DNA from 4 places in the Streptomyces sp. NPDC094147 genome. Region 4 is predicted to be linked to each of the others. Evidence: riboswitches for the same ligand, from Rfam matches in the RefSeq annotation. Region 4 holds a riboswitch; each other region holds the start of a gene.
What was found. A riboswitch is a leader RNA that binds a small molecule or an ion and turns the genes downstream of it on or off. The one in region 4 is predicted to bind cobalamin.

Region 1 (7,192 bases), on a different contig from region 4:
GGTGGCGTCGGTCTGCTCACGCAGGATGTCGCTGTGGCCGGCGTGGCGGGCGAATTCCTGGATCATGAGCAGGTAGATCCATCGCAGGCTGACGGTGCCGAAGACAGGGTGCTGTCGGATGGCGTCGAGATCGATGTCCGCGGCGATCGCTCGTGCGCGCTCGCTGGCGCGCTCGAATTCGGCGATCACGTCGGCCACCGTTTCGTCGTCGCTGACCACGAAACTGGCCTCGCCCACCATCGCACCGTCGCATTCGGAGTCCTCCAGCCCTGCCAGGATGCGCTGGAACCACTTCCGTTCGGCGAACGCGGCGTGTTTGACCAGTCCGATCGATGTCGTCATGGACGGGACGAGACGGCGGCGGGCCTCTGTTTCAGACAGGCCGCGCACCGTGTCGATCAGTTCGGCCCGAGTGTGGTCAAGGAGGTATTCGAGCAGCTGGCGCTCGGGGCCGTGGGTGATACGAGTCGGGTCGTTCATGTCGGGTGTTTCCCTTCGTGGACAGCGTTGGAGTTCACGGTTCCGATCGATTGGGCTGTCGGTGTTTGCGAGCGAACGTCGCGTCGGGGCGCTGTTGCCCGGCTTCGGTGTGGCGGGCGATGACGCCGGATCCAGCGGGCCAACCAGTCGGCGGCGATGATGTCGCTTGCTTGCGGGCTAGGGGGCGCCGAGTCGATCGGTTCGATGTCGAACACGAATCGGAGGCCGAGAGGGATTCCTGGCTGAGAGGGGTGTCGTCGATGTCCAGCAGCCAGGCCACCGGGACGACGAGACCGGCTTCTTCTCGGACTTTGCGTCCGGCCTGCCGCAGAGGTCCCGTTGGACTCAACGCTACCTCGCCGACCGACACGAGTCCGCCCCGGCAAGCCCGGAACCCCCACCCGCGGTCGATCGCGACAACGAGCAAGCCTGAGCGGATCACCCTGCCCGCACCACACAACGCCGACGCGACTGACGCCCCGTCAGGCCATGCCCCGCACCGCCGTGCCTTCGTACGCGGCAGGGCAGCGGGTCGCCCACGCGTCTACCGGCGCCACGTGGCGGATCGAGGCGACCACGCCCCCGGAGGCCCCGCGCAGGCGCTCGGCATGCACGTCGGCGACGTGGTGGGCCAACTGTCCGCGTTTCCAGGGACCGAACTCACCGGGCGTCTCCCGCGCTGGACCGGAACCGCCGGATCGCCCCTTTCGAGATGATCCCGCAGCCGGTCGGGGCAAGGGCCGAACCTGCCGATCGGCGGGTGGGGATCGATGAACTTCCGCTGAAAATCGGCGAGTTGCCCGCGTCGGCACCCCCAGGGAGGAGCGCATCGGCGGGTGCTTCGGCGGGCAGCCGGAAGAGGCCAGATGCTCCGACAGCTCCGCAAGGCGCAATGCCTCCGGATGCCTGATCAGCTCCCCCAACAGCCCGTGCCCGGACGGCAGATCGCCATCCATCTGTGCTCGCAGCTCCGCTCACACACCCTGCACAGGGCCCCGCACTACGAATCGCCGCAGGCCGCAGCGAAGCTCCTCAGAGATGAGGATCTTCATGGCGCGCCACGTTACGCGCCGGGCGGCGAACCGGCTGCGAAGACCGGGGAGACCCGCCCCGTGAGCCGAGGAAGTCGGGGAGACCTGGGCCGCGCTGGGCCGGGGCGGGCACCGGGCGGGCCCGCCCCGGCCGCTGGTCGGCTCAGGAGGCCGTGCCGGGCAAGCCGCCTCGGACGTCACGGGCCGCGCTCACCAGGTTCTCCAGCGAGGCTCGCACCTCGGGCCAGCCGCGGGTCTTGAGGCCGCAGTCGGGGTTGACCCACAACCGCTCGGCCGGGATGGCCTCAAGTCCCTTGCGCAGCAGGGCCGCTGCTTCGTCGGCGCCGGGCACGCGCGGGGAGTGGATGTCGTAGACACCGGGCCCCACTTCGCGCGGGTAGCCGGCGGTGGCCAGTTCGTCGGCGACGCGCATGTGGGAGCGGGCGGCCTCCAGGCTGATGACGTCGGCGTCGAGGTCGTCGATGGCCGTCAGGATGTCGCCGAACTCGGCGTAGCACATGTGGGTGTGGATCTGGGTGTCCGCGCGTACGCCGCCGGTGGTCAGACGGAATGCCCGGGTGGCCCACTCCAGGTAGGCGGGTCGGTCGGCGGCACGCAGCGGCAGCGTCTCGCGCAGCGCGGGTTCGTCCACCTGGATCACCGAACTCCCGGCTGCTTCAAGGTCGTTGACCTCCTCGCGCAGGGCGAGGGCGACCTGGCGGGCGGTGTCGCCGAGCGGCTGGTCGTCGCGGACGAAGGACCAGGCGAGCATGGTGACCGGGCCGGTGAGCATGCCCTTGACGGGGCGGTCCGACAGCGTCTGTGCGTACGTCGTCCAGCGCACCGTCATGGGTTCCGGTCGGGAGATGTCCCCGGCCAGGATCGGCGGGCGGACGTAGCGGGTGCCATAGGACTGGACCCAGCCGTGCTGGGTGGCGAGGTAGCCGGTGAGCTGCTCGGCGAAGTACTGGACCATGTCGTTGCGTTCGGGCTCGCCGTGCACCAGGACGTCGATGCCCGTCTTCTCCTGGAAGGAGACGACCTCGCGGATCTCGGTCTCGATCCGCTCCTCGTACGCGGCGGAGTCGATGCGTCCGGCGCGCAAGTCGGCGCGGGCGGTGCGCAGTTCGGCGGTCTGCGGGAAGGAGCCGACGGTGGTGGTGGGCAGCAGTGGCAGGCGCAGGCGGGCGCGCTGGGCTGCGGCCCGCTCGGCGTAGGGCTGGGCGCGGCGTGCGTCCTCCTCGGTGACGGCGGCGGTGCGGGCGCGTACTTCCGGGTCGCGGGTGATCGGGGAGGTGGCGCGGGAGGCCAGGTCGGCGCGGTTGGCGGCGAGTTCGGCCGCGATGGTGCCGGTGCCCTGGGCGAGGCCCCGGGCGAGCGTGACGATCTCGGTGGTCTTCTGGTGGGCGAAGGCCAGCCAGCGGGCGATCTGCGGTTCGATGTCGCGTTCGGCGGTGGCGTCGAGCGGGACGTGCAGCAGGGAGCAGGAGGACGCCACATCGACACGGTCGGCCAGGCCGAGCAGGGTGCCCAGGGTGGACAGGGACTTCTGCAGGTCGTTGATCCAGATGTTGCGGCCGTTGACGACGCCGGCGACCAGGCGCTTGCCGGGCAGGCCGCCGACGGCCGCGAGGTCGTCGAGGTTGGCCGCGGCGGGGCCGGTGAAGTCCAGGGCCAGCCCCTCGACGGGCGCCTTGGCCAGGACGGGCAGGGCCTCGCCGAGCCGGTCGAAGTACGAGGCGATCAGCAGTCGCGGGCGGTCGGTGAGGGCGCCGAGGGCGCGGTAGGCGCGGGCGGCCGCGTTCAGTTCGGCCGGGGTGCGGTCCTGGACGAGGGCGGGCTCGTCCAGCTGCACCCAGTCCGCCCCGGCCGCGCGGAGATCGGCGAGGACCTCGGCGTATGCGGGAAGCAGCCGGTCGAGGAGTGTCAGCGGCTCGAAGTCGGCCGTGACTCCCGGGGCGGGCTTGGCCAGGAGCAGGTAGGTGACCGGGCCGACGAGGACCGGGCGCGCGGTGAGGCCGAGCGCGAGGGCCTCCTTCAGCTCGGCGACCCGCTGGGCGCTGTCGGCGGTGAAGACGGTGTCGGGGGCGAGTTCGGGGACGAGGTAGTGGTAGTTGGTGTCGAACCACTTGGTCATCTCCAGGGGCGCCACGTCCTGGGTGCCGCGGGCCATCGCGAAGTAGCCGTCCAGGGCGTCGGCCTCGACGGCGGCCCGGTGGCGGGCCGGGATCGCGCCGACCATGACGGAGGTGTCCAGGACGTGGTCGTAGTACGAGAAGTCGCCGGTCGGGACCTCGTGGATGCCGGCGTCGGCGAGCCGTCGCCAGTTGGCGGCGCGCAGTTCGGCGGCGGTCCGCCGGAGTTCGACGGCGCTGACGCGGCCCTTCCAGTACCCCTCGACGGCCTTCTTCAGTTCCCGCCGCTGCCCCTGGCGGGGGTAGCCGTGCACGGTGGCCCGTGCTGCCGCGGCTGTGGACTTGCTGGTCACAGGACTCTCCTTCGCGAGCTGTTCAGAGCGACCCGGAGACGGGGCGAGAGCGCGAAGGGACGGCAGACCGGGCGGTCCCCGGCGCTGTGTCGCCGCGGGTGCCCGCCAGATGTGTGCGCCGACCCGCCCTCGAGGTCACCGGATCTCCGCACGCGACCGATCGCGTACGGGCAGTGGCAGGTCTTCGGACTCGCGGGCACGTCTGCCGGGGCAGACACCTACTGGCCGTCGCTTCCCGGACCCGGACTCCCGGACCCAGTGCGTATGACGGCGGTCGTTCCCACTCACCGCTGCGGGGCAGTCCCGGATTCCCACCGGGTTCCCTCTTGCGACGCACCTGCCTGGCGGACAGGGCGAACCAGCTGCACCCGCCAGCCTACCCGGCGCCTCCCAGCGGCCGCCCGGCCCGCAGATTCCACCGGCCGGCCCGGCCGCTCAGCTCCACCGCGGTCAGCGGGGGCACATCGATCCGCCAGAACAACTGCTCCGGCAGCCCCAAGGCCCGTACCACCGCGGCCCGTACGACATCGGGCTCCGCCACCGCGATCACCCGGCCCTCCTGGCGTGCCGCTGCCGCCAGCCAGTCACCGGCCCGGCCGCACAGCGTCAGCAGCGACTCCCCTCCGTGCGGGGCACACGCCGGATCCGCCAGCCAGGCGGCCACTTCCGCCGGCTCGGCGGCACTCACCTCGTCCAGGGTCCTGCCGTGCCAGCGCCCCATGGCGCAGCCCGCCAGGGCCGCGTCCGGCACCGCCGACAGGCCGAGTGCGTCAGCGGTCTGCCGGCAGCGGACGCCGGGAGAGACCGCGGTCCGGGTGGCGGCCGGCAGCGCATCGGCGGCCGAGCGGGCCCGGCGGATCCCCGCGGCGTCCAGCGGGCTGTCGGCATCGAAGCGCGCCTGACGCAGTGCCTCACTGCTCGCCGGCGAGACCAGGATCACTCGGGTGGTCATGTGCGCCCCTTCACGGTCAACCGGCCTTCGTACGACGGGTGTTGGGAGCACACCGGATCCGCTGCGCCCCTCATGACCGCCGCGTACGCCCTTGGCGTGCCCACCGCTTCGCGGTACCTTTCCGCCGATATTGACGACGGCATGACGGAAGCCGGTGAGAGCCCGGCACGGTCGCGCCACTGTAAGCCCAGCAGCAGCCGCCCCGTCCGTGGGGCGGCGAACGTCGAGCAAGTCAGACCCGCTGCCGTCGTCCTGTGCACCACCGAAACGGGACGCGAGTTCCCCAGGAGGTTCCTGCCATGGCGCAGTCCGTCGCCCAGCCCGCCGCCACCCCCGCACTTCCCGCCAAGCTGCCGGTCGGGGCGATCCTGCCCTGGGCGGTCTTCTTCGGCATCCTGATGCTGGTCCTGCTCTACTTCGTCGGCGCCGAGCAGGGCGCCACCTCCGTGATCTCCGGCGAGAACGTGCACGAGTGGGTGCACGACGGCCGCCACCTGCTCGGCTTCCCCTGCCACTGACCGGGGACCCGACACCATGAACTCCGCAACCGTCAGAAACCTCCTGGTGCGCGGCATGCTCGCCGGCCTCGCCGCCGGGCTGCTCGCGCTCGCCGTCGCCTACTTCCTCGGCGAGCCCCGCGTGGACGCGGCCATCGCCTACGAAGACGCCCACACCCATGACCACGGCATGGCAGTGGTCAGCCGCTCCCTGCAGTCCACCGCCGGTCTCGCCACCGGCGTCCTCGTCTACGGCGTGGCGCTCGGTGGCATCGCCGCCCTCGCCTACTGCTTCGCCCTCGGCCGCACCGGCCGTTTCGGCCCGCGCGCCACCGCACTCCTGCTGTCCGGCGCCGGTCTGCTGGCGGTGTACGTGGTGCCGTTCCTGAAGTACCCCGCCAACCCGCCGTCGATCGGCGACCCCGACACCATCGGCAAGCGCACCACGCTGTACTTCCTGATGATGGTGCTGAGCGTGCTCCTCGCGATCGCCACCGTCATCCTGGGCAAGCGCCTGGCACCCCGCCTGGGCAACTGGTACGCCACCGTCGCGGCCGGAGCGTTCTTCGTGCTCGCCGTCGGCCTGGCCTACGCGTTCCTCCCGGCGATCAACGAAGTCCCCAAGGACTTCTCCGCCACCTTGCTGTGGCAGTTCCGGCTGGCCGCCCTGGGCATCCAGCTCACCCTCTGGACCTGCTTCGGCCTGGTCTTCGGGCACCTGGCCGAGCGGCTCCTCAACCCCCGTCCGGCCGCCGCCGCGAGGAAGGACGCGACCGCACGGCCAACTCCCGTATCAGGCTGACGAGTTCACGGCGCGCTCCCGTCTCGCTGTCAACGAGGCGGGAGCGTCGCGGGTTCCTCGACGGGGTGGGCGGGGCCGTCGACCTCGACGTACGCCTCGCCCTCGGGCCATGCCACGTCCGTGTAGGCGACCAGGAGGCCGGGCAGTCCCTCGGTCTCCGGTGCGACGAGTTCCACCCGGTGATCACTTCCCCGGAAGTGGCACCGGTGGACCCGGGTGCGCACCTTGCCGGGGCCCGGGGTGACGCTCAGCCGCAGCTGGCGCGGCCTCAGGAGCACCGGTCCCCGGCGCGCCGCACCGGCGTTGACGGTCAGTTTGAGGATGCCGAAGGCTGTGTCGGCGCGCATGCCCTCGATACCGGCCGGGACGATGTTGGCTTCGCCGAGGAAGCCGGCGACCGCGGTGTCGGCCGGTTCGCGGTAGAGGACCTCGGGTGCGGCCTGCTGCACGATCAGGCCGGCCCGCATCACGGCGATGGTGTCGGCGAAGGAGAGCGCCTCGTCCTGGTCGTGGGTGACGAGGACCGCGGTCGCTCCGGCGGCGCGCAGGGTCGCCGCGACTTCGGCGCGCAGGTCGGTGCGCAGCGTGGCGTCGAGGGCGGCGAACGGCTCGTCCAGGAGCAGGAGTTCGGGCCTGGGGGCAAGGGCGCGGGCGAGGGCCACGCGTTGCTGCTGGCCGCCGGAGAGCTGGTGGGGGTGGCGGTCGCCGAGTCCGGGCAGGCCGATCAGGCCGAGGAGTTCGGCGACGCGGTCGCGGCGCTGCGGGCGGGGCAGTCCGAAGCCGATGTTGGCCGCGACGGTGAGGTGGGGGAAGAGGGCGCCGTCCTGCGGTACGTAGCCGATGCGGCGGCGTTCGGCGGGGAGCCGGCGCCGCCCGTCGTCGAGCACGGTGTGGCCGAGCGCGACCTGTCCGCGCTGGGCGGGGTGGAATCCGGCGATGACG
Region 2 (7,192 bases), on a different contig from region 4:
GGCTGCGGAACCAGTACACGTACGCGAAGGCGCCGTAGAAGAACAGGCCCTCGATGCAGGCCGCGAAGCAGATCAGGTTGAGCAGGAAGCGACGGCGGTCGGCCTTGGTCTCAAGGCGTTCCAGCTTCTCGACCTCGTTGATCCACTTGAAGCAGAACTGCGCCTTCTCGCGGATCGAGGGGATCTCCTCGACCGCGTCGAACGCGGCCGCGCGGTCCTCCGGGTCGGGCAGATAGGTGTCGAGCAGCGTCAGATAGAACTGGACGTGCACGGCCTCCTCGAAGAGCTGACGGCTCAAGTAGAGCCGCGCTTCGGGGGAGTTGATGTGCTTGTAGAGCGTGAGGACGAGGTTGTTGGAGACGATCGAGTCCCCGGTGGCGAAGAAGGCCACCAGGCGTCCGATCATGTGCTGCTCACCCGGGGTGAGCTTCGCGAGGTCGGCGACGTCGGAGTGGAGGTCGACCTCCTCGACGGTCCAGGTGTTCTTGATCGCGTCCCGGTAGCGCTCGTAGAAGTCCGGGTAGCGCATGGGACGCAGGGTGAGCTCGAAGCCCGGGTCCAGGAGGTTCTTGTTCTCGGTGGTCATTTACTGGCACGCCTCGCAGGACTCGGGGTTTTCGAGGGAGCAGGCGATCGCGTCCGCGTCGGGGGCCGCCTGCTGCACGGGGATGGGGGTGGTGGCCTGGGCCGCGCGGGCGATGCGGGTCGCCGGGCGGGAGCGCAGGTAGTACGTCGTCTTCAGGCCCCGCTTCCAGGCGTACGCGTACATCGACGACAGCTTGCCGATGGTGGGCGTCTCCAGGAACAGGTTCAGCGACTGGGACTGGTCCAGGAACGGGGTGCGCGCGGCGGCCATGTCGATCAGGCCGCGCTGCGGGATCTCCCACGCCGTGCGGTACAGCGCGCGGATGTCGGCCGGGATCCAGCCGAAGTCCTGCACCGAGCCGCTGGCCTCGCGCAGCGCCTCGCGGGACTGGGCGTCCCACACACCGAGTTTCTTGAGGTCCGCCACCAAGTAGCCGTTCACCTGGAGGAATTCACCGCTCAGCGTCTCGCGCTTGAAGAGGTTGGAGACCTGCGGCTCGATGCACTCGTACACCCCGGCGATCGAGGCGATGGTGGCGGTCGGCGCGATCGCCAGGAGCAGCGAGTTGCGCATGCCGACCGCGGCGATGCGCTCGCGCAGGGCCGCCCAGCGCTCCGGCCAGTTCAGCTCGACGTCGTAGTGGTCGGGGTGCAGCACCCCGCGCGCGGTGCGGGTCCTGTCCCAGGCGGGCAGCGGGCCCGACCGCTCGGCGAGGTCGCAGGAGGCCTCGTACGCGGTCAGCATGATCCGCTCGGAGAGCTTGGTGGAGAGGGCCTTCGCCTCGGGGGAGTCGAAGGGGAGGCGCAGCTTGAAGAAGACGTCCTGGAGGCCCATCGCGCCCAGCCCCACCGGGCGCCACTTGGCGTTGGAGCGGCCCGCCTGCTCGGTCGGGTAGAAGTTGATGTCCACGACCCGGTCGAGGAAGGTCACGGCGGTGCGGACGGTCGAGTCGAGGCGCTCCCAGTCGATGGAGCCGTCGACCACGAACGCGCCCAGGTTGACCGAGCCGAGGTTGCAGACGGCCGTCTCGCCGTCGTCGGTCACCTCAAGGATCTCGGTGCACAGGTTGGAGGAGTGGACCGTGTGGCCCGGCTCCGCCGTCTGGTTGGCGGTGCGGTTGGAGGCGTCCTTGAACGTCATCCAGCCGTTGCCGGTCTGCGCGAGGGTGCGCATCATGCGGCCGTACAGGTCCCGTGCGGGCATCGTCTTCTGGGCGAGCCCGGCCGCCTCGGCCTTGCGGTAGGCGGCGTCGAACTCCTCGCCCCACAGGTCCACGAGCTCGGGCACGTCGGCGGGCGAGAACAGCGACCACTGGCCGTCCGCGTCGACGCGGCGCATGAACTCGTCGGGGATCCAGTGCGCGAGGTTCAGGTTGTGCGTACGCCGCTGGTCCTCGCCGGTGTTGTCGCGCAGCTCCAGGAACTCCTCGATGTCGGAGTGCCAGGTCTCCAGGTACACCGCCGCCGCGCCCTTGCGCCGGCCGCCCTGGTTGACGGCGGCGACCGAGGCGTCCAGCGTCTTGAGGAACGGCACGATGCCGTTGGAGTGCCCGTTGGTGCCCCGGATCAGCGAACCGCGGCTGCGGATGCGGGAGTACGAGAGCCCGATGCCGCCGGCGTGCTTGGAGAGGCGGGCGACCTGGTGGTAGCGGTCGTAGATGGAGTCCAGCTCGTCCAGCGGGGAGTCGAGGAGGTAGCAGGACGACATCTGGGGGTGGCGGGTGCCGGAGTTGAAGAGCGTGGGGGAGGACGGGAGGTAGTCCAGGCGGCTCATCAGGCCGTACAGGGACGCCACTTCGTCCAGGGCGCGCACCGAATCGTCCTCGGCGAGGCCGGACGCCACGCGCAGCATGAAGTGCTGGGGGGTCTCGATGACCTGGCGGGTGATCGGGTGGCGGAGCAGGTAGCGGGAGTAGAGGGTGCGCAGGCCGAAGTAGCCGAAGCGGTCGTCGGCGCCGTCGGCGAGCGAGGCCTCGACCAGGGCGTCGAGGCGGGCGGCGTGGGTGCGTACGAAGTCGGCGGTGCGGTCGGCGATCAGGCCCTCGCGGTGGCCGACCCCGACCGAGGCGGAGTACGACAACGCGCCCTGCCCGGCGGCTTCTTCGGCGATGGTGATCGTCAGGAGGCGGGCGGCGAGGCGGGAGTAGGCCGGGTCCTCGGAGATGAGCCCCGCGGCCGCCTCGGTGGCCAGGCCCCGCAGTTCCGCCTCGTCCGAGCGGGCGTTGCGGCCCCGGAGCGCGGCGGCGGCGACCCGGCCGGGGTCGGTGTCCGCGAGGTCGGCGGTGAGGTCGGTCAGGGTCCGCAGCAGCGCGGTCCCGGGCGCATCCGCCAGTTCTTCGGTGATCGCTGAAGCGGGATCCGCTGGGGCGATGGTCACGTGGGGGCACTCCCTCGCTCGGCACGGGGCCCTTCGGGGGAGGCGGAGGCGCGCGTCAGGGCAGGCCCGTGCGCGTCGTCCACCGGCCCAACCGCGAGGCCCGGACGTCTCGGCACCCGGTTCGGTCGAGCCGGATGCGCCGTCGGCAGGTCCTCGGACTCACAGGGTGCGACAAACCGCACCAAGTACACCGTTGCGGGACAGTTCCGGATTTCCACCGGATTCCCCTGCGGCGACAGCGAGGACGAGCATACATGTGGGGGGAGCCGGATGAGTAAGGCCCTACATGTTGTGTCGCCGTGCCCATTGAGACCGAGCCGTTCAAGGACTGGGTGCGCTGACCAACGCACATGGAAGGGCCGCCGCACCCTCCCGGATGCGGCGGCCCTTCGGCGTGCAGGTATGACCAGAACTCAGTGGGCCGCGCCCGCCGTCGCGGGCGGCAGGTCCGGGCTCACTCCCGGGTCGCCCGCGTCCGCCGTGTAGTCCGACGGTGAGGTCTCGTCCACGCCGTCCGGGGCCTTCAGCGCGCGCAGGACGAAGGTCAGGACCACGGTGACCACGACGTTCAGGACGAAGGCCGTGAGGCCGATGTAGCCGATCTCGCCGATGCCCGGGATCTCCTTCGAGGAGCCGCCGAAGTGCTTCTGGGTGGGCGAGGCGACGCCGTACGCCGCGAGCGTGCCGTACGCCATGCCGACCGCCCAGCCCGCGAGCAGCGCCCAGCGGTGGAACCAGCGGGTGAACAGGCCGCCGACCAGGGCCGGGAAGGTCTGCAGGATCCAGATGCCGCCGAGCAGCTGGAAGTTGATGGCCACGGTCTTGTCCATGGTCAGGACGAAGACCAGCGCGCCGACCTTCACCAGGAGCGAGACCAGCTTGGAGACCCGGGTCTCCTGCGCGGCCGTCGCGTCCGGCCTGATGAAGTCCTTGTAGATGTTGCGGGTGAACAGGTTCGCCGCCGCGATGGACATGATCGCCGCCGGGACCAGCGCGCCGATGCCGATCGCCGCGAAGGCCACGCCCGCGAACCAGTCCGGGAACATGTCCGCGAACAGCTGCGGGATCGCCAGCTGGCCGTTCTTGACGTTGACGCCCGCCGCGATCGCCATGAAGCCGAGCAGCGCCAGCAGGCCCAGCATCAGCGAGTACAGCGGCAGGATCGTGGTGTTGCGGCGGATGACGTTGCGGCTGCGCGAGGACAGCGTCGCGGTGATCGAGTGCGGGTACATGAAGAGCGCGAGCGCCGAGCCGAGCGCGAGGGTCGCGTACGTCCACTGGCTCGCCTCGCCGGGCGCGATCGCCCCGGTGGGCTTCCCGCCGGGCGGGCCCGCGAACTTGTGCTGCGCGGCGCTGAAGATGGCGTCGAAGCCGCCCAGCTTGATCGGGATGTAGATGATCGCCACCGCGATGACCAGGTAGATCAGCCCGTCCTTGACGAACGCGATCAGCGCGGGGGCGCGCAGCCCGGAGGAGTAGGTGTACGCCGCGAGCACCGCGAAGGCGATGAGCAGCGGCAGGTCCTTGACGAACCAGTTGGAGGACTCGCCGCCCACGCCCATGACGTCCAACACGGCCTGGATGCCGACCAGTTGGAGCGCGATGTACGGCATCGTGGCGAGGATGCCGGTGACCGCGACCGCGAGCGAGAGGCCCTTCGAGCCGAACCGGCCGCGCACGAAGTCCGAGGTGGTGACGTAGCCGTGCTTGTGCGAGACCGACCACAGGCGCGGCAGGAAGGTGAAGATCAGCGGGTAGACCAGGATCGTGTAGGGCACCGCGAAGAAGCCGGCCGCGCCCGCCGCGTACACCGCCGCCGGAACCGCGACGAAGGTGTACGCCGTGTAGAGGTCGCCGCCGAGCAGGAACCAGGTGACCCAGGTGCCGAACGACCGCCCGCCCAGGCCCCATTCGTCGAGGCTCTGCTCGTTCTCGGCCTTGCGCCAGCGGGCGGCCATGAAGCCGATGACCGTGACGGCCAGGAAGAAGAAGATGAAGACGCCGAGCGCGACGCCGTTCACGCCGTGCTTCACGCGGACGCACCCCCCTTCTTGTCGTCAGAGGTGCGCGAGCGCTGGTCGTGCTGCCAGAGCTTGTACGCGAGCATCGTGAGCGCGGTGGAAATCAGCACCCAGAGCATCTGGTACCAGTAGAAGAACGGGATGCCGCCGAGCTTCGGATCGGTCTTGGCGTACGAACTCACCCACAGCATCGCCACGAAGGGCGCGATCAGGCAGAGCGCGATGACCACGCGCAAGGGCGTGATCACCGGTCTCTTCACTTCCGTAGATTCCGGCATTGGGTGGCTCCGTCCCCTCACGATCACCTGTGCGTTGGATCACTTCGGTAATGCGCAGGAAATCTAGGGGACAGTGCCGACCAAGGGAACCCCCGTCCGGATAGCGGACGATGGCGGGGATGGGGGGAGGTGTGAGAGGTGCGGGACCGCCTCAGTCGGCCGGGCGCTTGAGTCTCGCCACGCTGCGTTGTCCCGGGGGCAACCCCCGGACCCCCGGCCGGGGGGCGTCAGTCCGTCGGGCGCTTGAGTCTCGCCACGAACTTGTACCGGTCGCCCCGGTACACCGACCGCACCCACTCCACCGGTTCGCCGTCGCCGTCGAGGGAGTGGCGGGACAGCATCAGCATCGGCAGGCCCACGTCGGTGCCGAGCAGTCCGGCCTCGCGCGGGGTGGCGAGCGAGGTCTCGATGGTCTCCTCGGCCTCCGCGAGGTGCACTCCGTACACCTCGGCGAGCGCGGTGTAGAGCGAGGTGTACTTGACCAGGGAGCGGCGCAGCGCGGGGAAGCGCTTGGCGGAGAGGTGCGTCGTCTCGATGGCCATCGGCTCGCCGCTCGCCAGGCGCAGCCGCTCGATGCGCAGGACCCGGCCGCCCGCGGCGATGTCGAGCAGTGCGGCCAGGGTGTCGTCGGCGGTGACGTAGCCGATGTCCAGGAGCTGCGAGGTCGGCTCCAGGCCCTGGGCCCTCATGTCCTCGGTGTACGAGGAGAGTTGGAGCGGCTGGGAGACCTTCGGCTTGGCGACGAAGGTGCCCTTGCCCTGGATGCGCTCCAGGCGGCCCTCGACGACCAGTTCCTGAAGGGCCTGGCGGACCGTGGTGCGGGAGGTGTCGAACTCGGCGGCGAGGGTGCGCTCGGGGGGCACCGGGGTGCCGGGCGGAAGGGTTTCCGTCATCTCCAGCAAGTGGCGCTTGAGGCGGTAGTACTTGGGCACGCGGGCGGTACGGACGCCGGCGCCCGCCTCCGTCTCGCTGCCGCTCCCGTCGGTGGCCATGGCCTGCCTTCCCGAGTGGTGCGCTGCTGCCGTCACCGGCTCCTCCGTCTGTCGCGGCTCACATGGTGGCACGGACCGGTCACGGGTCGTCGCCCTCCGTCAGGGTGTCGGTCCGGTAACGCGATCGACAGCCCTTCTTATACACCGCCGCGCGGCGGACGTGCGGGGGAGTGTGCAAGTTGGTCTAAACCATTAAAGCCCAGGTGGCGTTCCGGGGGCAGTCTCGGGTGGGCCGATCGGGGCCGTGGGGGGCGAGTTGCGGGGAGTCGTGGACGGTGAGGTGTCGGTCCGATAACGGACGCTCTCAGCGTTCTTATCGACCCTTGACACCCCTAAAGGTCTAGGCCAAGCTCCCGGTACTGGTCTAAACCATTAAAGACCAGATCCCAGCCCCACGGGCAGTACTCGTCGTATGTGGCATCGCGGTGGGCGGGGGGTTTCAGTCATCCCTGAGGAGAGTGGCGTGAAGCGCAAGCTCATCGCGGCGATCGGCGTCGCGGGCATCATGATCGGCGCCGCGGCCTGCGGCGGCAGTGGCAGCAAGACGGACGGCGCCGCCGGGGGCAGCGACGCCAAGGAGCTCACCGTCTGGCTGACGGTCGACGCGCAGAAGAACTGGCCCGAGCTGGTGAAGGCGGCCGACGACGCCATCGTCGCCAAGCACCCGGGCCTGAAGATCAATCACGAGTACTACGGCTGGCCGGACAAGAACGCCAAGCTGGACGCCGTCCTCGCCACCGACAAGGCGCCGGACGTGGTCGAGATGGGCAACTCCGAGATGCTCTCCTACTCGCTCAAGGGCGCGTTCGCCGAGGTCGACCCCTCGAAGTTCGACAACTCCGCCGCCTGGCTGGACGGCCTCAAGGCCTCCGTCACGTACAACGGCAAGACCTACGGCGTCCCCTACTACGCCGGTGGCCGCACGGCGATCTGGCGCAA
Region 3 (7,192 bases), on a different contig from region 4:
GAGTGCTCGAAGTCGGGCGTGTCCGAGAAGTGCGTGCCCGGGTCGACGTGGTGGTCGCGGGTGGCCACCACATGGCGGTAGGCGGACCCGGCCGCCTGGCCCACCAGGTCGGTGATCGCGGCGGCGACGTCCGCGCCGCCCGCGACCGCGAGGGAGCCGCCCTCGCAGAAGTCGTTCTGGACGTCCACGACGATCAAGGCGCGGTGCATGTCGGCTGTCCTTCGGTCTGCGGGCCCCGCGGTCAGGGAGGGGCTGTTCTACGAGCGTAGAGACTTCGACCACCGCGCGGCAGGGGGCAAAGGGGGGCGGAAACCCGGCCGGGCCGCTCAGGCGTACTCGGTCGGGATGACCGGCTCGCCGCGCGACAGCTGGATCGCGGACATCGGCAGCGCGGCCAGCGCGTCGATGTGCCGCTGCCGGACGGTCTCCAGCGGTTCGCGGGCCACGACGGTGCCGCCCTTGACGAGCTCGACCAGGAGCTGGCGGTCGGCGAGCGCGGTCGGCACCGGCCCGGTGCCGATGACCTCGGCCTCGGCGATCCCGTACGCGTCGGAGCGGCGCGCGGCCCACTTGCGGCCGCCCATCGAGGACTTCGCGCCGAGCGACTTCTTGGCGACCGGGTGCAGCGGGGCCTTCGGGTCGGCGGACTGGGCGCGGGCGACCAGCTTGTAGACCATGGAGCAGGTCGGGTGCCCGGAGCCGGTGACCAGCTGGGTGCCGACGCCGTACGCGTCCACGGGGGCCGCGGCGAGCGAGGCGATGGCGTACTCGTCGAGGTCGGAGGTGACCACGATCTTGGTGTTGGTCGCGCCGAGCTCGTCGAGCTGCTGGCGCACCCGGTGGGCGACCAGGAGCAGGTCGCCGGAGTCGATGCGGACCGCGCCGAGCTCGGGTCCGGCGATCTCGACGGCGGCGCGGACCGCCTCGGCGACGTCGTACGTGTCGACCAGGAGGGTGGTGCCGCGGCCGAGCGAGTCGACCTGGGCCCGGAAGGCGTCCCGCTCGCTGTCGTGGAGCAGGGTGAAGGCGTGCGCGCTGGTGCCGACGGTCGGGATGCCGTAGCGGAAACCGGCCGCGAGGTCCGAGGTGGTGCTGAAGCCGCCGACGTAGGCGGCCCGCGCGGAGGCGACCGCGGACAGCTCGTGGGTGCGGCGCGCGCCCATCTCGATGAGCGGGCGCCCGCCGGCGGCGGCCGACATCCGGGACGCGGCGGCGGCGATCGCGGAGTCGTGGTTGAGGATGGAGAGGATCACGGTCTCCAGGAGCACGCACTCGGCGAAGGAGCCCTCGACGCGCAGGATCGGTGAGCCCGGGAAGTAGACCTCGCCCTCCGGGTAGCCCCAGATGTCACCGCTGAAGCGGTAGGAGGCCAGCCAGCGCAGGGTGGGCTCGTCCACGATGTCGCGGTCGCGCAGGAAGCCGAGCACGCCCGCGTCGAAGCGGAAGTTCTCGACGGCGTCCAGGACCCGTCCGGTACCCGCGACCACGCCGTACCGGCGGCCCTCGGGGAGCCTGCGGGTGAAGACCTCGAAGACCGAGCGCCGCTCGGCCGTGCCGGCCTTCAGCGCGGCCTGGAGCATCGTGAACTCGTACTGGTCGGTGAAGAGCGCTGTCGACGGCACGTCCACCGGCAGCCCAAGGTCCGCAGCGTTCACAACGAGCTACCTCGCACTTTCGTCCGGGCCGAGCACGGTTCGGCCGGGGATCCGGGGGCTGCCCCCGGGAGATGGGGCATGGGGGGATGCTACCCCGAATACTCGTCACTTTGACGATTTCTAGGAGCCCGTTTGTGCGATGACCCGCCCCGGGTGGCAGCATGGAGGCCGTGGCTGTGATTTCCGGGGGCGCCCCCCGGACCCCCGGCAGAAGAGATAAAGGTCGCCCAGAGCCGTGAGTGTTGCTCCCGTAGAGATCGAACGCCCCGAGTCGGCGGAGTCGAGCCAACCCGTCGCCGAACCCGATGTGCCCTGGGTGACGCTCGTCCACAACGACCCCGTCAATCTGATGAGCTACGTGCAGTACGTCTTCCAGTCCTACTTCGGCTACTCGAAGGACAAGGCCCACAAGCTGATGCTCGACGTGCACCACAAGGGCAGGGCCGTGGTCTCCAGCGGCAGCCGCGAGGAGATGGAACGCGACGTGCAGGCGATGCACGGCTACGGGCTGTGGGCCACGCTCTCCCAGGACCGCAACTGATGGCCGGGCACTTCGAGGTGCTCCCCGGCGGCGGCGCGGCCGTCGCGCTCGACGAGGTCGAGATCGCCATCCTGCGCTCGCTCGCGGTCCAGCTGCTCGAACTCGTCGGTCCCGGCGACGAACCGGCCGAGGGCGCCGACCCGCTCGCCGCGCTGTTCGCCGAGGGCCCGAGCGAGCCGCCCTCCGACCCGGCACTCGCCCGCCTCTTCCCCGACGCGTACGCCAGTGACGAGAGCGACGAACTGCGCGACAAGTCAAGCGAGTTCAGGCGCTTCACCGAGAACGACCTGCGCTCGCGCAAGCGGGCCGACGCGCTCGCGGTGGTCCACGGCCTCGACGCGCTGACCCCCAAGGGCGACGGCGGAGCTGTCCTGAAGCTGACCGCCGAGGACTCCCGGCACTGGCTGGGCGCGCTCAACGACCTGCGGCTGACCATCGGCACCCGCCTGGAGGTCACCGACGAGGACGAGAGCGGCGAGCTGTACCGGCTGCCGGACGACGATCCGCGCAAGCCGATGGTGATGGCCTATCTCTGGCTGGGTGTGCTGCAAGAAACACTCGTCGAAACGCTCATGCCCTGACCGATCGACCAGGAGATGGCTGTTCGCTCAGCGGACGCTCAAATCCGTATAACGATCCCATCACCGCATCGACCTGCTTTGTCACGTCGAGGGACTTTTGTCCGCTTCTTCCTGTGGGGTGCGCCACAGTGGCTGAAATGGATCACCCATAAGGCCGTGATAAATCTTCACGACCACCCGGGGACGCCACCCATGTTCCCCGGGGGCGCTTCGACCGGCTGACCGCCGGTGGCACTCCATCCACATCCGGGGGGATCAGGACCTGATCCGCCGCTTCGCGACCGAGGCGGGCGGGTCAGCATGGAGAAAGGCGCACCACCATGACCTCAGTGCAGGTCGACCAGCACGGCGACCGTCCTGCCGGCAATGAGGCCGCGGGGACCGACGTCGGCAACGGACCGGGCGAGGGCGCGGGCGAGGGATACCAGCGGGGCCTCGGGGCCCGGCAGATCCAGATGATCGCGATCGGCGGCGCCATCGGCACCGGCCTCTTCCTCGGCGCGGGCAAGGCCATCTCGAAGGCCGGGCCCAGCCTCATCCTGGCCTACGCCATCGCGGGCCTGGTCATCTTCTTCATCATGCGCGCGCTCGGCGAGCTGCTCATGTACCGCCCGGTGTCGGGCTCCTTCTCGGAGTACGCCCGGGAGTTCGTCGGCCCGTTCTGGGGCTTCGTCACCGGCTGGACGTACTGGCTCTTCTGGGTCGTCACCGGCATCACCGAAGTCACCGCGGCCGCCCAGTACATGTCGTTCTGGACCCACAACAGCGTGCCGCAATGGGCCTACGCGCTGGTCTTCACGCTCATCCTGTACGCCGTGAACCTGATCTCCGTGAAGCTCTTCGGCGAGCTGGAGTTCTGGTTCTCCATGGTCAAGGTGACCGCCATCGTCGGCATGATCCTGATCTGCGCCGGCATCCTCACCGTCGGCTTCTCGAACGCCGCGGACACCGCGTCGGTGTCCAACCTGTGGAACGACGGCGGCTTCTTCCCGCACGGCATCGGCTCCACGCTGATGACGCTCCAGATCGTGATGTTCGCCTTCCTCGCGGTCGAGCTGGTCGGCGTCACCGCCGGCGAGTCCAAGGACCCCGAGAAGACCCTGCCCAAGGCCATCAACACCGTGCCGTGGCGCATCGCCGTCTTCTACATCGGCGCGCTGATCATGATCCTCTCGGTCATCCCGTGGCACGAGTTCCAGCCGGGCGTGAGCCCCTTCGTCCTCGCCTTCGAGAAGATGGGCCTGGGCGTCGGCGCCGCGATCGTCAACTTCGTCGTCCTGACCGCCGCGCTCTCCTCCTGCAACTCGGGCATGTACTCCACCGGCCGCATGCTGCGCGACCTCGCGCTCAACGGCCAGGGCCCGAAGGTCTTCACCAAGCTGACCAAGAGCGGCACCCCGCTGGTCGGCACCACGGTCTCCGCCGCGCTGATGCTGGTCGGCGTCTGGATCAACTACGTCGCCCCCGGCAAGGCCTTCGACTACGTCGTCTCCTTCGCCACCATCTCCGGCATGTGGGCCTGGATCATGATCCTGGTCTGCCAGATCCGCTACCGCGCCCGGTCCGACCGCGGCGAACTGCCGAAGTCGACCTTCCGCGCCCCGGGCGCCCCGTGGAGCAGCTGGTTCGCGCTGCTCTTCATCGGCATGGTCATCGTGATGATGGGCATCGACAAGGACTCCCGCGTCTCGCTGTACTGCGCGCCGCTGTGGGGCCTGATCCTCGGCGTCTCCTACCTGGTCCTGCGGGCCAAGAACCCGGAGAACAAGGCGTTCGCCAAGCGCAGCTGAGGCTCTGACCTGCCAGTTCTCACCATGCGGGCCGTTCCGTACCATCACTCGGTACGGAACGGCCTGTCTGCTTATCCTTGCCGACATGCTGACCATCACCCAGGCCCTGTACGACCAGCTCGTCGCGCACGCCCGCGCCGACCACCCCGACGAGGCGTGCGGTGTGGTCGCCGGCCCGGCGGGCACCGGCCGCGCCGAGCGCTTCGTCCCGATGCTGAACGCGGCCCGCTCGCCCACCTTCTACGAGTTCGACTCCCAGGACCTCCTCAAGCTGTACCGCGAGATGGACGACCGCGACGAGGAGCCGGTGATCGTCTACCACTCCCACACGGCGACCGAGGCCTACCCCTCGCGCACCGACGTGACGTACGCGAACGAGCCCGGCGCCCACTACGTCCTGGTCTCGACGGCGGACACGGACGGGGCGGGGGAGTTCCAGTTCCGCTCGTACCGCATCGTGGACGGCGTGATCACGGAGGAAGACGTCAAGATCGTCGAGGCATACTGACCGTACGCAATTGACCGATTTGGGCGGCAGGAGCCAGGAAGCCGGTGTGAATCCGGCCCGGTCCCGCCACTGTGACCGGCGCTTGGCGGCGCCGGAAGTCAGGAACTGACCTGCCGCCTTCTCCCACCGACAGGGGACGTGGAAATCCCCTTGGAGGAGCTCAGCCATGCTCTGGCGCCGCGCGGCACTCGCCGCCGCCCTGCTGTTCCCGCTTGCCGCGTGCACGACCCCGCCGCGCCCCGACGCCGCGGGCGGCCCGGCCCCCGGCTTCCCGTACACGGTCACCAACTGCGGGGTGACGACCACGTTCACCGCGCCCCCGAAGCGGGCCGTGACGATGAACCAGCACGCCACGGAGGTGATGCTGGAGCTGGGCCTCGCCAAGTCCCTTGCCGGGACCGCCTACTTGGACGACAAGGTGCTGCCGAAGTACGAGCGGGACTACCGGTCGGTCCCGGTCCTCGCGGCCGAGTACCCCTCGTACGAGAAGCTCCTGTCCGCCAACCCGGACTACGTGTACGGCGGTTACGCCTCTGCGTTCTCGCCGAACGAGGGCCGCACGCGCGAGGCGCTGGCCAAGAGCGGCATCAAGACCCGCCTGAACGTGGAGAACTGCCCCAAGGGGGCCGCGACCACGATGGACGACGTGTACGAGGAGGTCCGCGAGGTCGGCCGGACCTTCGGGGTCGCGGACCGGGCCGAGTCGTGGGTGCGGTCGGCCGAGGCCGCCAACGCGCGCACCCGGACGGCGCTCGCGGGCGCGGCGCCGCTGTCCGTCTTCGTCTACGACAGCGGCGACAAGACGGCGTTCACGGCGGGCGGGAAGGGCATCGGCAACGACATCGTGACGCGGGCGGGCGGCCGCAACGTCTTCGCCGCCGATCTGAAGGACAAGTCCTTCGGGGACGCGAGCTGGGAAAACGTGGTGGCCCGCGCCCCCGAGGTCATCCTGATCCTGGACTACGGCGGCACGACGGCGGAGGCGAAGAAGCAACGCCTGCTCGCCGACCCGGCCCTGGCCTCGGTCCCGGTCGTCAAGAACAACCGCTTCGCGGTCCTCCCGCTCTCCGACATGGTGACGGGCGTCCGCGCCCCCCAAGCGGTGTCGAAACTCGCGGAACAGCTGCGCGGGGGGACGAAGCGATGAGAGCGGCAAGGGAGGCTGCCGCCGCGCGTTCGGCGGTGGTGCCGGGTTCGGCGGGGTGCGTGGCGGTGGGTTCGCGTTCGGTGGGGTGTGTCGCGGTGGGTTCGCGTTCGACGGTGGTGGTGCCGGGTTCGGTGGCGTGTGTCGTGGTCGGCTCGCGTCCGGCGGCGGTGTCGGGTTCGGCGGGGTGCGTCGTGGTCGGCTCGCGCTTGGCGGTGGTGCCGGGTCCGGCGGGGTGTGCAGTGGTCGCCCTGCGCCCGGCGGTGCTGGCGGGTTCGGCGGGGCGCGCCGTGGTGGGTTCGCGTTCGCCGGGGCGCGTCGTGGTCGGGCCGCGCCCGGCCGTGCTGCCCGGTTCGGCTGGGCGTCGCGTGGTCGGTCCGCAGTCGCCGACGGCGGGCGAGGGCCGGCGGGAGGAACCGCACCTGCCCTCCCGTCCGCACGGGTGGTGCGGGTGGGAGACGAGGGACCGGCCGGAGGCCGCAGCGTCCGGGGTGCGGCGGTGACCCCGCGTTGGCGGTACCCCGTACTCATGGGCGCCCTCGCCACCGCGCTGGTGGCCGCCGCCGTCGCCGGCCTCGCGCTCGGCTCGGTGGCGATCCCGGCCGACCAGATCCTGGCCATCGTCACCGGGGAGGCCGACCCCTCCCCGTACCGGACCATCGTGCTCGACGTGCGGCTGCCCCGCGTCGTGCTCGGCGCGGTCACCGGCGCCGGTCTCGCCGTCATCGGCACCGTCCTCCAGGCCCTCGTGCGCAACCCGCTCGCCGACCCGTTCCTGCTCGGGGTCTCCAGCGGGGCCTCCGCCGGAGCCGTCGCGGTGATCGTCCTCGGCGTGGGCGCCGGGGTGACCACCACCGTCGCCCTCCCCGCCGCCGCCTTCGCGGGCGCACTCGTCGCCCTGGTCCTCGTGTACGCCCTGGCCGGACGCGGCGGTTCGATGACCGGCGGCCGACTCGTGCTCGCCGGAGTCGCC
Region 4 (7,192 bases):
CCTGGTCCTCGGGGCTCAGCAGCGCCGTCGTCCCGAAGAACGAGGCGAACACCCCGCCCCGGTCGATGTCGCCGACCACGACCACGGGCAGCCGCGCGGCCCGCGCGATGCCCATGTTGACGATGTCGGTGCGCCGCAGATTGATCTCGGCCGGACTGCCCGCCCCCTCGCAGATCACGGCGTCATATGTGCCCCGCAGCTCCTCCAGGCACTCCAGGACGGTGCCGAGCAACGCCTGCTGGCGGCCCCCGTGGTAGCCGCGGGCGCTCAACTCGCCCACCGGCTTGCCCATGAGGACGACCTGGCTCGACCGGTCGCTCCCCGGCTTGAGCAGCACCGGGTTCATGAGCGCGGTCGGCTCCACGCGCGCCGCCTGCGCCTGCATGGCCTGCGCCCGCCCGATCTCCGCGCCCCCGCGCGTGACGAACGAGTTCAGCGACATGTTCTGCCCCTTGAAGGGCGCGACCTTGACGCCCTGGCGCACCAGCCAGCGGCAGATCCCGGCCGTGACGACGCTCTTGCCCGCGTCGGAGGTCGTGCCCGCGATCAGCAGCCCGCCACCCATGTACGTCCCTTCCTCACAGCGGCCCTCGTGGCGACGGCGGTGGCCAGCGTCAGCCAGCCCACCCGGCGCGAGAGCCGTACCGCCCGCTCGATGTCCGCGACTTCGACGGCCCGCCCGGATGCGTTCAGGACCGGCCGGTGCTCGACGCGCCCTCCGTAGGAGAGCGTGCCGCCCAGACGTACGCCGAGGGCCCCCGCGAACGAGGCCTCGACCGGGCCCGCGTTGGGGCTCGGGTGCCGGCCGGCATCGGCGCGCCAGGCCCGCACCGCACCCTTCTTGTCCGGGCCCGCGAGCGCCGCGAGGACGGCGGTGAGCCGGGCCCCCGGCCAGCCCGCCACATCGTCCAGGCGCGCCGAAGCCCAGCCGTATCTGCGGTACTTGGCCGATTTGTGCCCGACCATCGCGTCCAGCGTGTTGACCGCCCGGAAGCCCACGAGCCCCGGCACTCCGGCCAGCGCGCCCCACACCAGGGCGCCGACGACCGCGTCCGAGGTGTTCTCGGCCACCGACTCGACGACGGCACGGGCGATCTGGTCGGCGTCCAGGTACTGCGGGTCGCGCCCGCACAGGTGCGGCAGCCGCTCCCGGGCCACCTCCACATCGCCCGCGGCCAGCGCGCCGCCGATGGCCCGCGCCTCGCGGCCCAGCGAAGTGCCGCCCACCACCGTCCAGGTGGCGGCGGCGGTCAGCGCGGCGGCCGCGGCGGGACGGCCTCGTACGGCGCGGGAAAGCAGGGCCGCGGCGCCCGCGGCGCCGCCCGCGCACACGACGGTGTGCAGCGCGCCCCACCCGCGGTGGTCGCGCCACAGCACGCGCTCGACGGCGCCGGCCGCCCGCCCGAACGCGGCGACCGGATGCCCTCGGCGCGGATCGCCGAGCAGGAGGTCGCCGAGGAGTCCGGCCGTGGCGCCGTACGCGAAGCTGCGATCGGCCCGCACGGGCTCAGCCCGCCAGGCCGTCGCGTGGAACTGCGGTATGTCTCAACAGGCAGGCGCGCATGGCGGTATGTCCTCACTCAGGGTGTCCGCGCCCTGGTTCGACGTGACCGGCGGTGAGAGTTCCTGGCTCGCGGGGATCGCTCCCCGGTGACAGTGGCGGGACCGCGCCGGATTCGCACCGGCTTCCTCTTCTGCCGCCGTAGCTGGCCGGTGCAGTCCACCACGCTGCGAGAACACCCGTCAACTTGCTGTTGACCTGCGGCGCGAGAGTGTGCCGAGACACACAGCGAACCGCCCCCCGGCGGGGCCGGAGGGCGGTTCACGAGTGCGGTGCGGGTCAGCCGACGATCAAGTAGATCCCGTAGCCGACGGCCGCCGCGCAGAGCGCGAAGCAGGCGTACGCGCCGGTGCGGGCCAGGGCCGCGTTGCCGGAGCCGGAGGCCGCGGCCTCCTGCTTGGTGAGGCCGACGATGCCGAGGGTGAACAGGCCCACCAGGCCGACGGTCACCACGAGGCTGACGCCGAAGACGGAGCCGAGGGCCGCCCAGTCGATGTGCATGGGGATTCCTTACCTGTACCTGGTCAGACCGTCGCCGGGCGGGGCGGGTCGGCGGGGGTCACCGGGGCCGGGGCCTGGATCGTGGCCTTGAGGTCGGTGGCCGCGGCGGCGACGCCGGTCGGCGGCGGGGTGACCGCGGCGATCGCGGTGGTGATGACACCGGCGGGCTCGGCCGCTTCGGCGGGCGCGTCGGCGGTGACGTTGGTGTGGTCGACGGGCTGGCGGCGCGAGAGCGACCAGATGACGCCCGAACCGGCGATCAGGAGCACCGCGACGGCGGCGATGCCCCAGGCGCCCTGCCGGGTGAGGAACTCCGCTCCCGCGCCGACCAGTCCGGCCGCCGGCAGCGTCAGACACCAGGCGACGACCATGCGGGTGGCGGTGGACCAGCGGACCACACCGCCCTTGCGGCCGAGGCCCGCGCCCATGACCGAGCCGGTGCAGACCTGGGTGGTGGAGAGCGAGAAGCCGAGGTGCGAGGAGGTCAGGATGACCGCGGCGGCGCCGGTCTGGGCGGCGAAGCCCTGCGGCGGCCTGAGCTCGGTCAGCCCCTTGCCCATGGTGCGGATGATGCGCCAGCCGCCGAGGTAGGTGCCCAGCGCGATGGCGAGGCCGGCCGAGACGATGACCCACATCGGGGGGTTCGCACCCGGGTGCAGCACACCACTGGCGACCAGGGCGAGGGTGATGATGCCCATCGTCTTCTGGGCGTCGTTGGTGCCGTGGGCGAGCGAGACGAGGCCGGCGGAGGCGATCTGGCCCGCACGGTAGCCCTTGGCGGTGGCCTTCTCGTCGGTGTTCCGGTTGATCCGGTACGTGAGCCGGGTGGCCAGCATCGAGGCGATGCCCGCGACGATCGGGGCGGCGACGGCGGGGAGCAGCACCTTGGTGACGACCGTCGAGCCGTTGACCGAGGACCAGCCGGCCGACATGACCGCGGCGCCGATGAGGCCGCCGAACAGCGCGTGCGAGGAGCTGGAGGGCAGTCCGAGCAGCCAGGTCACCAGGTTCCAGAGGATGGCGCCGACCAGCGCCGCGAAGATCACCTCGGTTCTGATGCCTTTTTCGTCGATGATCCCGCCGGAGATCGTCTTGGCGACCTCCACTGACAGGAACGCGCCGACCAGGTTGAGCGCGGCGGACATGGCGACCGCCGTCTTGGGCTTCAGGGCGCCGGTCGAGATGGTGGTGGCCATCGCGTTGGCGGTGTCGTGGAAACCGTTCGTGAAATCGAACACGAGAGCTGTCGCGATCACGATCGCGAGCAGCAGTGTCATGTGTTCCATTTACCCAGGCAATCGTTCGACGTCAGTGGCTGGACGAACGTAAGTAACCTGGATGAACGGAAGGTGAACTGAGGCGGGCGTGGCGGTGTATGTGGCCGCTTTCCAACCCCCTCGGCCCAGCGGGAACCTCGCCTCAGCCCGCCGCGAGCCGCTCCAGCTGCGCAAAAGTCCCATTGAAGAGATTCTGGTCACCCGGCAGGCTCCCGCTGCCGTTGGCGTACTGCCAGAACGTCCAGTACGACCAGCCGGCCGGCAGCGCGCCCGGCGACGCGGCGTACCGGGCGAGCCACAGGGCGTGGGTCGCGGCGAAGGCCCGGCTGCCGCCGGTGCAGTCGTTCCACCAGCGGGCGGTCGTGTAGATCACCGGACGGCGGCCGGTGCGCAGCCGCACCTCGTCGCTGAACCCCGTGATCCAGTCGGTCATCGCGGCCGGGCTCAGCCCGTAGCACTTGTCGCTGCTGCCGCCCTTGGCGTCCTTGCCGTACGGGTTGTGCTCCAGGTCGAGCGCGGGCGGCAGCGTCCGGCCGTCGCGCCGCCAGCCGCCCCCGTTCCGCACGAAGTACGCGGCCTGCGTCCGGCCGGAGGACTGGTCGGGCACCGCGAAGTGGTAGGCGCCCCGGACCAGACCCGCTTGGCGGGCACCGTCGTACTGCTGCCCGAAGTAGGGATTGCGGTACGTCGTGGACTCGGTCGCCTTGACATAGACGAACGAGGCGCCCCGGTCCTTCGCGGAGCCCCAGTCGACGTTCTTCTGGTGCGAGGAGACATCGTGGCCGAGCGGTTTGCCCGCGGCGGACGCGCCGGGCAGCGCGGTGAGCGCGAGCGAGCCCGCGGCAAGGGCGGCGAGCGACGCCGCGAGCAGTGCCCGTACGCCGCGTCGAACCGGGTTGCGATCGCGAGCCATGGATCCCCCAGAATCCCGGTGTACAGCCTGATTTACGGAACAAATGCCCAGAGGCTAGTGGAAGAACGCCGTTCTGCCGCCGTGCCCCGGCCGCAACCGGCCTGGCAGGATCAGCCGCATGAGTGACGAGGCGGCGACCGCCGCGGCCTGGGCCGAACTGATCGACACCGCGCGCAGGACCGCCGCGGAAGGACTGGTCGTCGGCACCTCGGGCAATGTGTCGGTACGCGTCGGCGACCTGGTCCTCGTCACCCCGACCGGCGTCCCCTACGACCGGCTGGGCCCCGCCGACACCGTCGCCGTCGACCTCGAAGGCCGCCAGGTCATGGGCGCGCTCCGGCCCACCAGCGAGATCCCGATGCACTTGGCCGTGTACCGGAACACCGACGCCCGCGCCGTCGTCCACACCCACGCCGTGCACGCCACGGCCGTGTCCACCCTCGTGCCCGAACTGCCGCTGGTCCACTACATGGCGGCCGCCCTCGGCGGCGCGGTGCGGGTCGCCCCGTACGCCCTGTACGGCAGCGAGGAACTGGCCGAGAACATGCTGCGCGCGCTCGCGGGCCGCACCGGATGCCTCCTCCAGAACCACGGAACCGTCACTTACGGAACCGGTCTCGCCCAGGCCTACGACCGCACCGCCCAGCTGGAGTGGATGTGCCGGCTCTGGCTCACCGCCTCCGCCCTGCCCGGCCGCACCCCGTCCCTGCTCAGCCCCGCCCAGCTCGACGAGGCCGCCGACCGGCTGCGCGGCTACGGCCAGCCCTAGGGCGTGGCGGGCCATGGCCGGGGCAGGGGTGTCCGGCGGATCATGGCCGGGTCCCGCCGCGCCGCCGCCTCCTGCGGTCCCGCCCGCTGGCACCCGGGCCGACCCGGGCCGAGACTGGAACTGTGCGCCCCGCTACGAAGACGGCAGCGGCCGTCACCACACTCATCGGCGTCGGTGCGGCAGCGTTCGTCGCCGGTCGGTACGCCAGCGACGCCGCCCTCAGGCCGCCGCCGGGCCGCCCACTGCCCACCGACCCCCGGCTGACCGTGCACGCCACGGCCCCCGGCCGGATCACCCTGACCCGCTCGCTCGCGGCGCTGCGCCCGGGGACGTACGGCCTGGAAGGCGAGGGACTCCACGCGGTCGTCGGCGATGTACTCGACGGCGAGCCGCACACCGCCGACACGGTGGTACGCCGACTGGAGCGGGTCACCCAGGGCGCCGTCACGCCGGGCGACCGGGTGCGGCTCACGCCCCAGGTGCACCGAGGCACCCCTGAAACCGCGCTCGGCCTCTCCTACCGCGACGTCGAGATCCCGGCCGAACTCGGCTCGCTGCCCGCCTGGTTGGTCCCCGGCCCCCGCACCACCTGGGTGATCACCGCGCACGGCCTGGGCACCACGCGCGAACACCCCCTGAACATCATGGAGTTCCTGCACCGCCAGCAGCTGCCCGTGCTCGACCTCGCCTACCGCGGTGACGAGGGCGCGCCCCGTTCCCCGGACGGCCTCGGCCACCTCGGCGACTCCGAATGGCGCGACCTCGACGCCGCGATCCGCTTCGCCACGCGGTCCGGGGCGCAGCGCGTCATCCTGCACGGCTGGTCCACCGGCGCCACGATGGCCCTGCACGCCGCCGCCAACTCCCCGCTGCGCGACCGCATCAGGGGCATCGTCCTCGACTCGCCGGTGCTGGACTGGGAGTTCACCCTGCGCGCCCTGGCCGCGGCCCGCCGCACCCCGGGCGCGCTGCTGCCGCTCGCCGTCCGCGCCGCCCAGGGCCGCACCGGCATCCACGGCGACCGCCTCCAGGAAGCCGTCGACCCCCAGGCGCTGCGCGTCCCGACGCTGCTCTTCCACGGCCCCGACGACACGCTCGCCCCGTGGGGCCCGTCCCGCGAACTGGCCGACCGCCGCCCGGAACTGATCACCCTGCACACGGTCCCGCACGCCCCCCACGCCTCGATGTGGAACGCCGACCCGGCCCGCTACGAAGAAACCCTGCGCCGCTTCCTGACCCCCCTCATGTGACGCGCCCTCCGCCACGACATCGGACCGGCCCGCCGTTCCGGGCACGGCGGGTCCCACCGCCGGGCGAGGCCGGCCGGTCGATTCCGGCCGGGCTCGCGGGCCGCCGGCGGACGGCGATCACTCGGGGCCCCGCCCCCGGATCCCAGCGGTCCCCGCCGTCCCGCGGACGGCAGGCGTGGCCGATTCCGTTTGGGCTTTCGGGCCGTCAGCGGGAAGACTGCATCCGTGACCTCCCGGAAGCCTGAAGAGAAGTTGCCGCGCGACTCCAGACTGCGGCTTGTCCGCGCTCCGCAGCCGAGGGAAGCCCGACCTCTTGCCACCGCTCGCAGGGCCGTGACCGACCGGCGTACCAGGCCGGCGCCCCGGCCACCCGCGGGCACCCCAGCCGCCGGCGAACTGGCCCGCCAGGCCAGGGCGGTGCTCGCCGACGCCGTACGCGTCGCCCGCTGGACCGACGCCGAGCGCGCCCGCGGCGCCGCCCCCGGCCCCGGCCGGCCGGGGCCGCTCCCGGCCGCGGTCGCCGAGCGGGCCGCCGCCGCTCTCGGCCTGACGGCCGCTCAGGTGCGGGCCGCCTGGGACCGCGCCCGGCTCGCGGGCCTGGTCGAGCTGCACGGCGACACCGTGCGTCCGGGCTGGCGGCTGCGCGCCTGGGACCGCGACGACGCGGCCGTACTGCGCGGCTGGGTCGCCCTGTTCGACGCGTGGTCCATCGTCCATCCCGCCCCGGACGACATCGCCCCCACCGCCGTGGCCGAGGTCGTCGAGGCCGTGCCCCAGGTGCTCTCCCTCCTTCAGCTCTCGGCCGGCCCCGTGCTGGTCCCGGCCCTGCTCGACCTGCTCGGGCAGCGGGTCGCCGAACTCCGCGAGGAGCGCTGCGAGGTTCCCTACCGCCCCGAGCCCGACCTCACAGCCCTGCCGCCG

Region 1: it holds a riboswitch for cobalamin, as region 4 does, so the genes downstream of both, metE (5-methyltetrahydropteroyltriglutamate--homocysteine S-methyltransferase) here and ACIQ8J_RS00355 (cobalamin biosynthesis protein) in region 4, are expected to answer to the same signal.
Region 2: it holds a riboswitch for cobalamin, as region 4 does, so the genes downstream of both, ACIQ8J_RS06780 (ribonucleoside-diphosphate reductase subunit alpha) here and ACIQ8J_RS00355 (cobalamin biosynthesis protein) in region 4, are expected to answer to the same signal.
Region 3: it holds a riboswitch for cobalamin, as region 4 does, so the genes downstream of both, ACIQ8J_RS26310 (ABC transporter substrate-binding protein) here and ACIQ8J_RS00355 (cobalamin biosynthesis protein) in region 4, are expected to answer to the same signal.

What each region holds. Positions count from the first base shown of each region.
Region 1 covers NZ_JBIWHT010000008.1:145,591-152,782, reverse strand. Annotated here, with positions in the region: gene ACIQ8J_RS15380 (DinB family protein) at 1-480, opposite strand, end outside; gene ACIQ8J_RS15375 (hypothetical protein) at 963-1,115, opposite strand; gene metE (5-methyltetrahydropteroyltriglutamate--homocysteine S-methyltransferase) at 1,675-3,999, opposite strand; cobalamin riboswitch at 4,157-4,377, opposite strand; gene ACIQ8J_RS15365 (histidine phosphatase family protein) at 4,376-4,951, opposite strand; cobalamin riboswitch at 5,098-5,189, shown strand; gene ACIQ8J_RS15360 (CbtB-domain containing protein) at 5,251-5,469, shown strand; gene ACIQ8J_RS15355 (CbtA family protein) at 5,486-6,250, shown strand; gene ACIQ8J_RS15350 (ABC transporter ATP-binding protein) at 6,280-7,192, opposite strand, start outside.
Region 2 covers NZ_JBIWHT010000002.1:298,368-305,559, forward strand. Annotated here, with positions in the region: gene ACIQ8J_RS06775 (ribonucleotide-diphosphate reductase subunit beta) at 1-586, opposite strand, end outside; gene ACIQ8J_RS06780 (ribonucleoside-diphosphate reductase subunit alpha) at 587-2,962, opposite strand; cobalamin riboswitch at 3,089-3,231, opposite strand; gene mctP (monocarboxylate uptake permease MctP) at 3,376-4,995, opposite strand; gene ACIQ8J_RS06790 (DUF3311 domain-containing protein) at 4,992-5,261, opposite strand; gene ACIQ8J_RS06795 (GntR family transcriptional regulator) at 5,489-6,253, opposite strand; gene ACIQ8J_RS06800 (extracellular solute-binding protein) at 6,717-7,192, shown strand, end outside.
Region 3 covers NZ_JBIWHT010000021.1:101,977-109,168, forward strand. Annotated here, with positions in the region: gene ACIQ8J_RS26280 (isochorismatase family protein) at 1-209, opposite strand, end outside; gene ACIQ8J_RS26285 (nicotinate phosphoribosyltransferase) at 327-1,655, opposite strand; gene clpS (ATP-dependent Clp protease adapter ClpS) at 1,891-2,196, shown strand; gene ACIQ8J_RS26295 (DUF2017 domain-containing protein) at 2,196-2,777, shown strand; gene ACIQ8J_RS26300 (amino acid permease) at 3,098-4,567, shown strand; gene ACIQ8J_RS26305 (Mov34/MPN/PAD-1 family protein) at 4,653-5,075, shown strand; cobalamin riboswitch at 5,067-5,204, shown strand; gene ACIQ8J_RS26310 (ABC transporter substrate-binding protein) at 5,242-6,222, shown strand; gene ACIQ8J_RS26315 (hypothetical protein) at 6,219-6,722, shown strand; gene ACIQ8J_RS26320 (FecCD family ABC transporter permease) at 6,749-7,192, shown strand, end outside.
Region 4 covers NZ_JBIWHT010000001.1:62,164-69,355, reverse strand. Annotated here, with positions in the region: gene ACIQ8J_RS00360 (cobyric acid synthase) at 1-565, opposite strand, end outside; gene ACIQ8J_RS00355 (cobalamin biosynthesis protein) at 547-1,503, opposite strand; cobalamin riboswitch at 1,600-1,741, opposite strand; gene ACIQ8J_RS00350 (hypothetical protein) at 1,841-2,062, opposite strand; gene ACIQ8J_RS00345 (anion permease) at 2,086-3,348, opposite strand; gene ACIQ8J_RS00340 (lysozyme) at 3,482-4,252, opposite strand; gene ACIQ8J_RS00335 (class II aldolase/adducin family protein) at 4,371-5,021, shown strand; gene ACIQ8J_RS00330 (alpha/beta hydrolase) at 5,144-6,271, shown strand; gene ACIQ8J_RS00325 (hypothetical protein) at 6,605-7,192, shown strand, end outside.